2 regions of the Mangrovibacillus sp. Mu-81 genome follow, and region 1 is predicted to be linked to the other one. Evidence: riboswitches for the same ligand, from Rfam matches in the RefSeq annotation. Region 1 holds a riboswitch; the other holds the start of a gene.
What was found. A riboswitch is a leader RNA that binds a small molecule or an ion and turns the genes downstream of it on or off. The one in region 1 is predicted to bind thiamine pyrophosphate.
Positions count from the first base shown of each region.

Region 1 (4,192 bases):
AAATATGAATGCCACAGAAATTCAAGACACAGATGCAGTCAAGTCACCTTACAAAGTCCTTAAGGTCGGGAATGTGGAGGCTGCGGTCAAAGCTTTAAATAAAAATCCTAATGTAGAATACGCTGAACCCAACTATAAACTTGCTTCTACCTGGACTCCGAATGACTACTATTATCAAGGCTATCAATACGGTCCCCAAAACACTTACACCAATTATGCCTGGGATTACACCAAAGGCAGCAGCGGCCAGGAAATAGCAGTACTTGATACGGGAGTGGATTATAATCACCCCGATCTTGACGGTAAAACCATCCGCGGTTATGACTTTGTCGACAATGATTACTACCCGATGGATCTGAATGGCCATGGTACACATGTAGCAGGTACTGCTGCTGCTGAAACAAATAACAGTACAGGAATTGCTGGAATGGCTCCCAATACTAGAATTCTTGCAGTCCGGGTCCTGGATGCAAGTGGGAACGGTTCATTAACAGACATTGCTGATGGTATACGTTATGCGGCCGACCAGGGTGCGGAGGTCATCAATCTTTCCCTGGGTTGTGATTGCTCAACGACTACATTGGAAAATGCGGTTAACTATGCATGGAACAAAGGAAGTGTAGTCATTGCTGCAGCTGGAAATGACGGGGTCTCAACTACATTTGAACCGGCTTCATATTCAAATGTAATTGCAGTAGGTGCCGTGGACAGTTCTGATCGCAGAGCTTCATTCTCAAATTACGGTTCATGGGTAGATGTGTCTGCCCCGGGTGTTGACATTGCTGCAACCGTACCAAATAACGGATACGCGTACATGTCAGGGACATCAATGGCTTCCCCGCACGTTGCAGGATTAGCGGGGCTTCTTGCAAGTCAGGGACGCAGCAATAGCCAAATCCGCCAGGCAATCGAACAGACTGCCGATTATGTAAGTGGAACTGGTACTTACACTCAACATGGCAGAATCAATTCATATGATGCGGTAAGATACTGATCTGAATTTGGAAAATCCCTCCTGCCAATCAGGCTGTGAGGGATTTTTTTATTTTATAATCTCACCTGAAGCATTATGAAGATGCTTCGAATCCTGATACTCCTGCATTCGTGATCACTCTGCATGCCCCATATTTCTTTTCGGCCTTCCCTGCAACTGTTCCGACAGTGTCCATCAAGTCATTGAAAGCAGATTGACCTCCTTCTTCCATTGTAGTTAAAGATGGGAAGTGTTTCTTAGGGATGGCTACAATATTTACTCTGTAATAAGAGAAATTCGGATTAAGGAAACCAAATAAAAATACCAACTTCTTAAATAATGAACTGTATCCAGAATAGGAAATTTCTAAAATGTCCACTATTCGGGATAAAGTTCCCTTTTAAAAGATCGTTTTTTATATTTTTTTTAATGTTCCTTTTATTTTACTTAAGACTCATGTATACTAAAACCAAATTAAATAGAAATAACTAGGGGAGTCCAATAAGTTGGGCTGAGAGAGAAACACGTTAAAGTTTCTTGACCCTTTGGACCTGATCTAGATCATACTAGCGTGGGGAAGTTAGAAAAAATAATCATGTATTGAATAAACTTCTACATACAAAAGCCGGTCCATCCTTTTTGGATTCGGCTTTTTTTATTTAATTCATTTCTTTAATCCTCTTTTATTGTTCTAGATCCCGTCCTTTAATTTTAAAAAGGGAGAGATTTATTCTATGTCAACAACTTCATTAAACGAAAAAAAAATTTCCATCATGTCTAGTTTTTCAGGTAGTAAAAAAGTTTATGTTGAAGGCTCAAGACCCGATATCAAGGTACCAATGCGTGAAATTGAACTAAGTCCTACAACTGGTGCCTTTGGTGAAGAAGAAAATCCGCCATTTCGTGTCTATGATACAAGCGGACCATATACGGATTCTAATTATTCAGTTGATATTACAAAAGGTCTTCCTCCTTTTCGAAGCACATGGATTCATGAACGAGGGGATGTTGAGGAATATGAAGGAAGAGAAATTAAGGCTGAAGACAATGGATATAGGGATGAAAATGATCCTCGTGCTAATCATAATGTGTTCCCTGGTCTAAAGCGTAAACCATTACGTGCAAAAAAAGGGAGAAATGTCACACAGCTTCATTATGCAAGAATGGGCATCATCACTCCCGAGATGGAATTTATCGCATTAAGGGAAAATATGAAATCTGAATTTGTGCGTGAAGAAGTTGCAAGAGGACGAGCAATTATTCCTTCTAATATCAATCATCCTGAGGCAGAGCCAATGATCATAGGACGTAATTTCCATGTTAAAATCAACGCAAATATTGGGAATTCTGCTGTTTCATCCTCCATCGAAGAAGAAGTCGAAAAAATGACTTGGGCCACACGTTGGGGTGCTGATAATATTATGGACCTATCAACAGGGAAAAACATTCATACAACAAGGGAATGGATTATTCGCAATTCAGCTGTTCCTGTAGGAACCGTTCCTATCTATCAAGCACTTGAAAAAGTTAATGGAGTTGCCGAAGACCTTACATGGGAGGTTTACCGTGATACTTTGATTGAGCAAGCCGAGCAAGGCGTAGATTACTTCACAATTCATGCTGGTGTTCTTTTGCGATATGTTCCGTTAACAGCAAAACGTTTAACAGGTATTGTATCCCGAGGCGGCTCTATTATGTCACAATGGTGTCTTCACCACCACAAAGAAAGCTTTTTATATACTCATTTTGAAGAAATCTGTGAGATTATGAAAACTTATGATGTTGCATTCTCTTTAGGGGATGGTCTGCGTCCCGGTTCAATTGCCGATGCCAATGATGAAGCACAATTTGCGGAATTAGAAACTCTTGGAGAACTAACACAAATTGCTTGGAAGCATGATGTACAGGTAATGGTTGAAGGTCCAGGCCACGTACCTATGCACCTTATTAAAGAAAACATGGATAAACAACTTGAGGTTTGTAAGGAAGCTCCTTTCTACACTCTAGGGCCACTTACAACTGACATAGCTCCTGGCTATGATCATATTACATCTGCGATTGGTGCAGCCATGATTGGTTGGTTTGGTACGGCTATGCTTTGTTATGTAACACCAAAAGAACATTTAGGATTACCAAACCGGGATGATGTACGTGAAGGTGTAATAACTTATAAAATAGCTGCACATGCTGCTGATTTAGCGAAAGGCCATCCAGGAGCACACAAAAGAGATGATGCCTTATCTAAAGCTCGTTTCGAATTCCGTTGGAGAGATCAGTTTAATTTATCATTGGATCCTGAACGCGCTTTAGAATATCATGATGAGACGTTACCTGCAGAAGGTGCAAAAACAGCACATTTTTGCTCAATGTGTGGACCGAAATTTTGTAGCATGAGGATCTCTCAAGATATTCGTAACTACGCGAAAGAAAAAAAGCTTGATACAAAAGAAGCAATAGAAAAAGGAATGAAGGAAAAAGCTGAAGAGTTTAAGGAATCTGGTGGTAAACTATATCAATAACTCTTGCTGTTAGGAGGTTTACGTTGAAGATCCAAATAATTGAAGAGGAGATCAATCAATTAAAAACTCACCTTGCTTTTTTGGAAAAAAGCTTAAAAGAGATTCAACAAAATTGTGATCATCATTTTAAAGGGAATCAATATTATGAAACTTGTATCAAGTGTAATAAGGTAATTGTTTTATACTATTAGCAGTGTAAAGCTACCCTGCCCTAATACTACCTCAGTATCTGGTACACTTTTCATCTAACTAAAGCAGTTGAATATCAAAAACGGACAGGTAGTTTTAATGAAGACTTATTACTTCATATCTCACCTTAGGCTGGAACATATTAACTTACCATTTTAATCCAGAGAAAGTCGTCTCATTAGATCTCTAAGACTACTGAAAATTTCTTAGCGTTGTAAAAAACGGGGGATCGTCTTGAAAATGGACTTAGCGTTGTCAATCCGCATTTTCCTGACGGTACCCCAATAAGAGTGGTATGTTAATAGAACAATGTATTTTTAGTTTCAAAAACAATCTTCACTTCAGTCTTTCCACTCAATACTTCATCACAGTAAAAATCATTCGTCAATCTGACCACTCCCTATTAGATTATTCCCTTCTATCAATTTTTACATATTTATCCAGTTTAAACCCTGAATTTTCTTTTGCCGATTATGCCTCTATTTCATGAAAATTTTCCTGATTCTCTTCG
Region 1 covers NZ_JBAJHU010000003.1:655,027-659,218, reverse strand. The annotation lists gene V6B33_RS10360 (S8 family peptidase) at 1-994, shown strand, start outside; gene V6B33_RS10355 (hypothetical protein) at 1,068-1,352, opposite strand; TPP riboswitch at 1,454-1,568, shown strand; gene thiC (phosphomethylpyrimidine synthase ThiC) at 1,708-3,492, shown strand; gene V6B33_RS10345 (serine protease) at 3,516-3,683, shown strand.

Region 2 (4,192 bases), on a different contig from region 1:
ATCAGGAAAAGACGAAAATAGGCAGAATATACAAGGGTGATGTTTTGACAGATATCATCAAAAAATCCCATGAACTGATGTTGAAACAAATCGCCATCCAGAACAGGAAGTACTAATCGGATAAATTCAATAAAATGTGTAAACTGTGACATGATAGTGTACGGTATACGCTTTTTATCATAAGTTTAGTAACTGATAAAATATCAAAACTTTTTACATAAAAAGAGGGTTTGATCGTGCAATTGCCTAATAAATTCATTAAAATTCAAAAAAGCTCTGGCATTTCGCCTTATATATGGAGTATCATCAGCATTCTCCCTTTTTACTTTATCTTTCAATCTTCATCAACGATTGAAATTATTGTAGGGATCACGCTGACCATTTTGTTTTTCATCTTTTTGAGGCTTGCCTTCCTTTCCAGAGAGTGGCCGGTTTATTTATGGACATCCATTTTAATCGCCATATCCATCACGATGACAATTCAGTTTAATTTTATTTATTTCGCTTTTTACATTGCTTACTACAACGGTAATATAAAAAACCGGATTGCGTTCTTGACGCTGTATATCATCCACCTGGTGCTCACAACCGCCTCGATCAATTATAAGTTTGTAGAGCAGGAAGATTTATTCCTTTCTCAAATACCGTTTATCTTGATCATTTGGATCAGTGTCATCCTGCTTCCATTTAATATTTACAATCGGAACAAACAAGGTTGGCTGGAAGAAAAGCTGGAAGATGCGAATAAAAGAATCTCAGAACTTGTCAAACAAGAAGAAAGACAGCGTATCGCACGTGACTTGCATGATACATTAGGTCAAAAGCTGTCTCTTATCGGGTTGAAAAGTGACTTGGCGAGAAAGTTGGTCTATAAAGACCCGGAACAAGCTAAAACGGAGTTGAAAGATGTGCAGCAAACTGCCAGAACCGCATTGTCAGAGGTGCGGACGATGGTCTCCCAAATGAGGGGAATCCGTTTAGAAGACGAAATTGTAAGGATCAAGCAAATTCTTGCAGCAGCAGAAATCGAACTGATAATAGATGACACGTCCAATATACCGGATACCTCACTCTTTCTTGAAAACATATTAAGCATGTGCTTAAAAGAAGCGGTCACAAACGTCGTAAAGCACAGCGGGGCCACTACATGTGAGATTACCGTTGAGGAACATGATAACGAGTTAACAATCAAAGTGAAGGATGATGGCATAGGTGTTCAGAAAGATCAAGATTTATCTAAAGGAAGCGGACTGCGAGGCATGGAAGAACGCCTTGATTTTGTCAATGGGACGCTTGAAATCATATCTGATCATGGTACCTCTTTGATCATGAGAGTTCCTAAGGTTATCAAACAGATCGACAGGGAGGGAATGAAGTGATTCGCATTGTGATTGCAGAGGATCAAAGAATGATGTTGGGAGCATTAGGCTCCCTGCTTGATTTAGAGGATGATCTGGAGGTCGTCGGAAAGGCAGGTAATGGGGAAGAAGCCATCTCATTAGTCCGCAGTCTCCATCCCGATATTTGTATAATGGATATCGAAATGCCCGAGAAGACAGGTCTCGAGGCGGCTGAAGAATTGAAAGGGGAAGGATGCAAAGTCATTATCCTTACTACCTTTGCGCGTTCAGGTTATTTTCAACGGGCTTTAAAAGCGGGGGTCAAAGGCTATTTGTTAAAGGACAGCCCGAGTGAAGAGCTGGCAAGCTCAATCCGGCTTGTGATGGAAGGGAAAAGAATCTATGCCCCTGAACTGATGGATGATATGTACAGTGAAGAAAATCCTTTGACAGATCGGGAAAAAGAAGTTCTTGAACTAGTCGCAGATGGAAAAAACACAAAAGAAATCGCAGATGAACTCCAGCTCAAAACAGGTACTGTCCGAAACTATATTTCAACGATTCTGGACAAACTTGAAGTGAAGAATCGGATCGAAGCGATCACTCACTCAAAAGAAAAAGGCTGGTTCAAATAAAGCTTGACAAGATAAAATTACATGATACGATAACAACGAAATCAAAAATTATAAATGACGATCCACTAGGGGTGCCTTTTGAAAAGGCTGAGATTAAAGTGTAACTTTAAGACCCTTTGAACCTGATCTGGTTGGGACCAGCGTAGGGAAGTGGTGTTTGAAGAGACCATATACACTTTTTCATGTATTGCCTTTTCAAGCCACTTTCTGTTCGCTATTTGCGTAATGGAAAGTGGCTTTTTCTATTCCCCGTTGTTGGGTCGTCGGGAAAAGGAGAGAGAAATGATGACATTTTCAAAGAAGTTGCGGGAAGATGTGAACGAAATTTGGGAAGCGAGCTTTAATCATCCGTTTGTTAAAGGGATAGGTGACGGTACACTCCCGCTCGAGAAATTTCGTTATTACGTGCTCCAGGATGCCTACTATTTATCGCATTTTTCGAGGATGCAGGCGTTTGGTGCAGCTGTTGCACCAGACTTACATACGACGTCCAGAATGGCTGCCCACGCACAAGGTACGAATGAAGCCGAATTATCGCTGCATGAAAGCTTTTCAATCCGGCTCGGTATCACAGAAGAAGAAAAGGATCTGTTTCAGCCGTCTCCAACCGCTTATGCCTACACCTCCCATATGTACCGTGCAGCTCAATTCGGGGGATTCGGAGATATTATAGCAGCCATTTTACCATGCTATTGGCTCTACCATGAAGTCGGTGAGCACTTGAAGTTGTGTTCGCCGGATGAACCGATTTACCGTGAATGGATCAGCGCTTACGGCGGAGAGTGGTTCGGGGAATTGGTGAAAGAACAAATTAATCGATTGGATGAGATCGCAGAGAAAGCAGGCGACGATGAGAAGGCAAGGATGAAAGAGCTTTTTACATTAAGCAGCATATATGAGCTTCAATTTTGGGAGATGGCATATTCCCTTGAAAAATGGCCTTTTGAGAATCATTTATTTAAAAAAATCACAGGAAAGCCGGTGAGATGAATGATGAAGTTAAAACTGACTGACATTCTGGTCACTGTCGTCATTTCAATCGGGTTTGGAGTCATTTATAAGGTTTGGGGTCCGGTATACAGCATGATGAAACCGTTCGGACTTCATGCTGATCAGCTTATTTACGGTATGTGGTTTATGGCGGCTACGGTGGCTTTCCTGATCATCCGCAAGCCTGGTGCTGCGCTGCTGGCCGAGATCGCAGCTTCATCGGGAGAGTTTCTGATGGGCTCGGAATGGGGGCTTGAGGTCCTTCTGTTTGGTATTGTGCAGGGACTATTTGCGGAAGCGATATTCTTTGCGACAAGATACAAACGATACAGCCTCCCAATTGTAAGTCTTGCCGCCATTATGTCTGCATTTGGTTCGATCATGATGGATATGTTCAAAGGATACATTGGCGACCTCGCCACTTGGAATCTGCTCCTGTTTCTGGGCGCGAGATTACTTGGTTCAGTACTGATTGCAGGAGCAGGGGCATTCTATCTGGTGAAAGCGTTGGAACGGACTGGAGTGACTAACCTTGTCAGACCGGCAGCCCAAGAAGACTATGAAGCTCTAGATAGACAGGTGTGAATGGAATGAAGATTGATAAGCTGAGATTGAAATTTCCAGGTGAATCGGAATTCATATTCAAGGATCTTTCACTTTCGATCGATAAAGGTGAAAAGGTTTTGCTGCTTGGTCCTTCAGGGTGCGGGAAGTCTACACTGCTCAATGTAATGGCGGGACTGATACCGAATGCATATGAAGTTCCGATGAAAGTATCCTCCATTTCACGGCCATCTTCCTGGGGATATGTTTTTCAAGATCCTGATGCCCAGTTCTGTATGCCGTATGTGGATGAAGAGATTGCATTTGTACTTGAAAACCTGAATGTTCCCAGAGAACAGATGAATGAAAGAATTCAGGAACTGCTGAAGAAAGTCGGGTTAGAACTGAAGGAAGTACATACGAGCATACAGCAGCTGTCAGGAGGGATGAAACAAAGACTCGCCATTGCTGCTGTTCTTGCTCTTGAACCCGATGTACTTTTTCTTGATGAGCCGACTGCATTGGTGGATGAGAATGGATCAATGGATATATGGGAAACGCTCAAGGCTGTCGGTACGGATAAAACAGTGGTAATCGTCGAGCACAAGTTAGATCACGTACTGGATCTGGTAGACCGGATCATCCTATTCGATAAGTATGGTGAAATCATTGCAGATGGTCGAA
Region 2 covers NZ_JBAJHU010000007.1:87,647-91,838, reverse strand. The annotation lists gene V6B33_RS14885 (hypothetical protein) at 1-116, shown strand, start outside; gene V6B33_RS14880 (sensor histidine kinase) at 243-1,379, shown strand; gene V6B33_RS14875 (response regulator transcription factor) at 1,376-1,975, shown strand; TPP riboswitch at 2,033-2,141, shown strand; gene tenA (thiaminase II) at 2,261-2,965, shown strand; gene V6B33_RS14865 (ECF transporter S component) at 2,966-3,550, shown strand; gene V6B33_RS14860 (ABC transporter ATP-binding protein) at 3,556-4,192, shown strand, end outside.
Region 2: it holds a riboswitch for thiamine pyrophosphate, as region 1 does, so the genes downstream of both, tenA (thiaminase II) here and thiC (phosphomethylpyrimidine synthase ThiC) in region 1, are expected to answer to the same signal.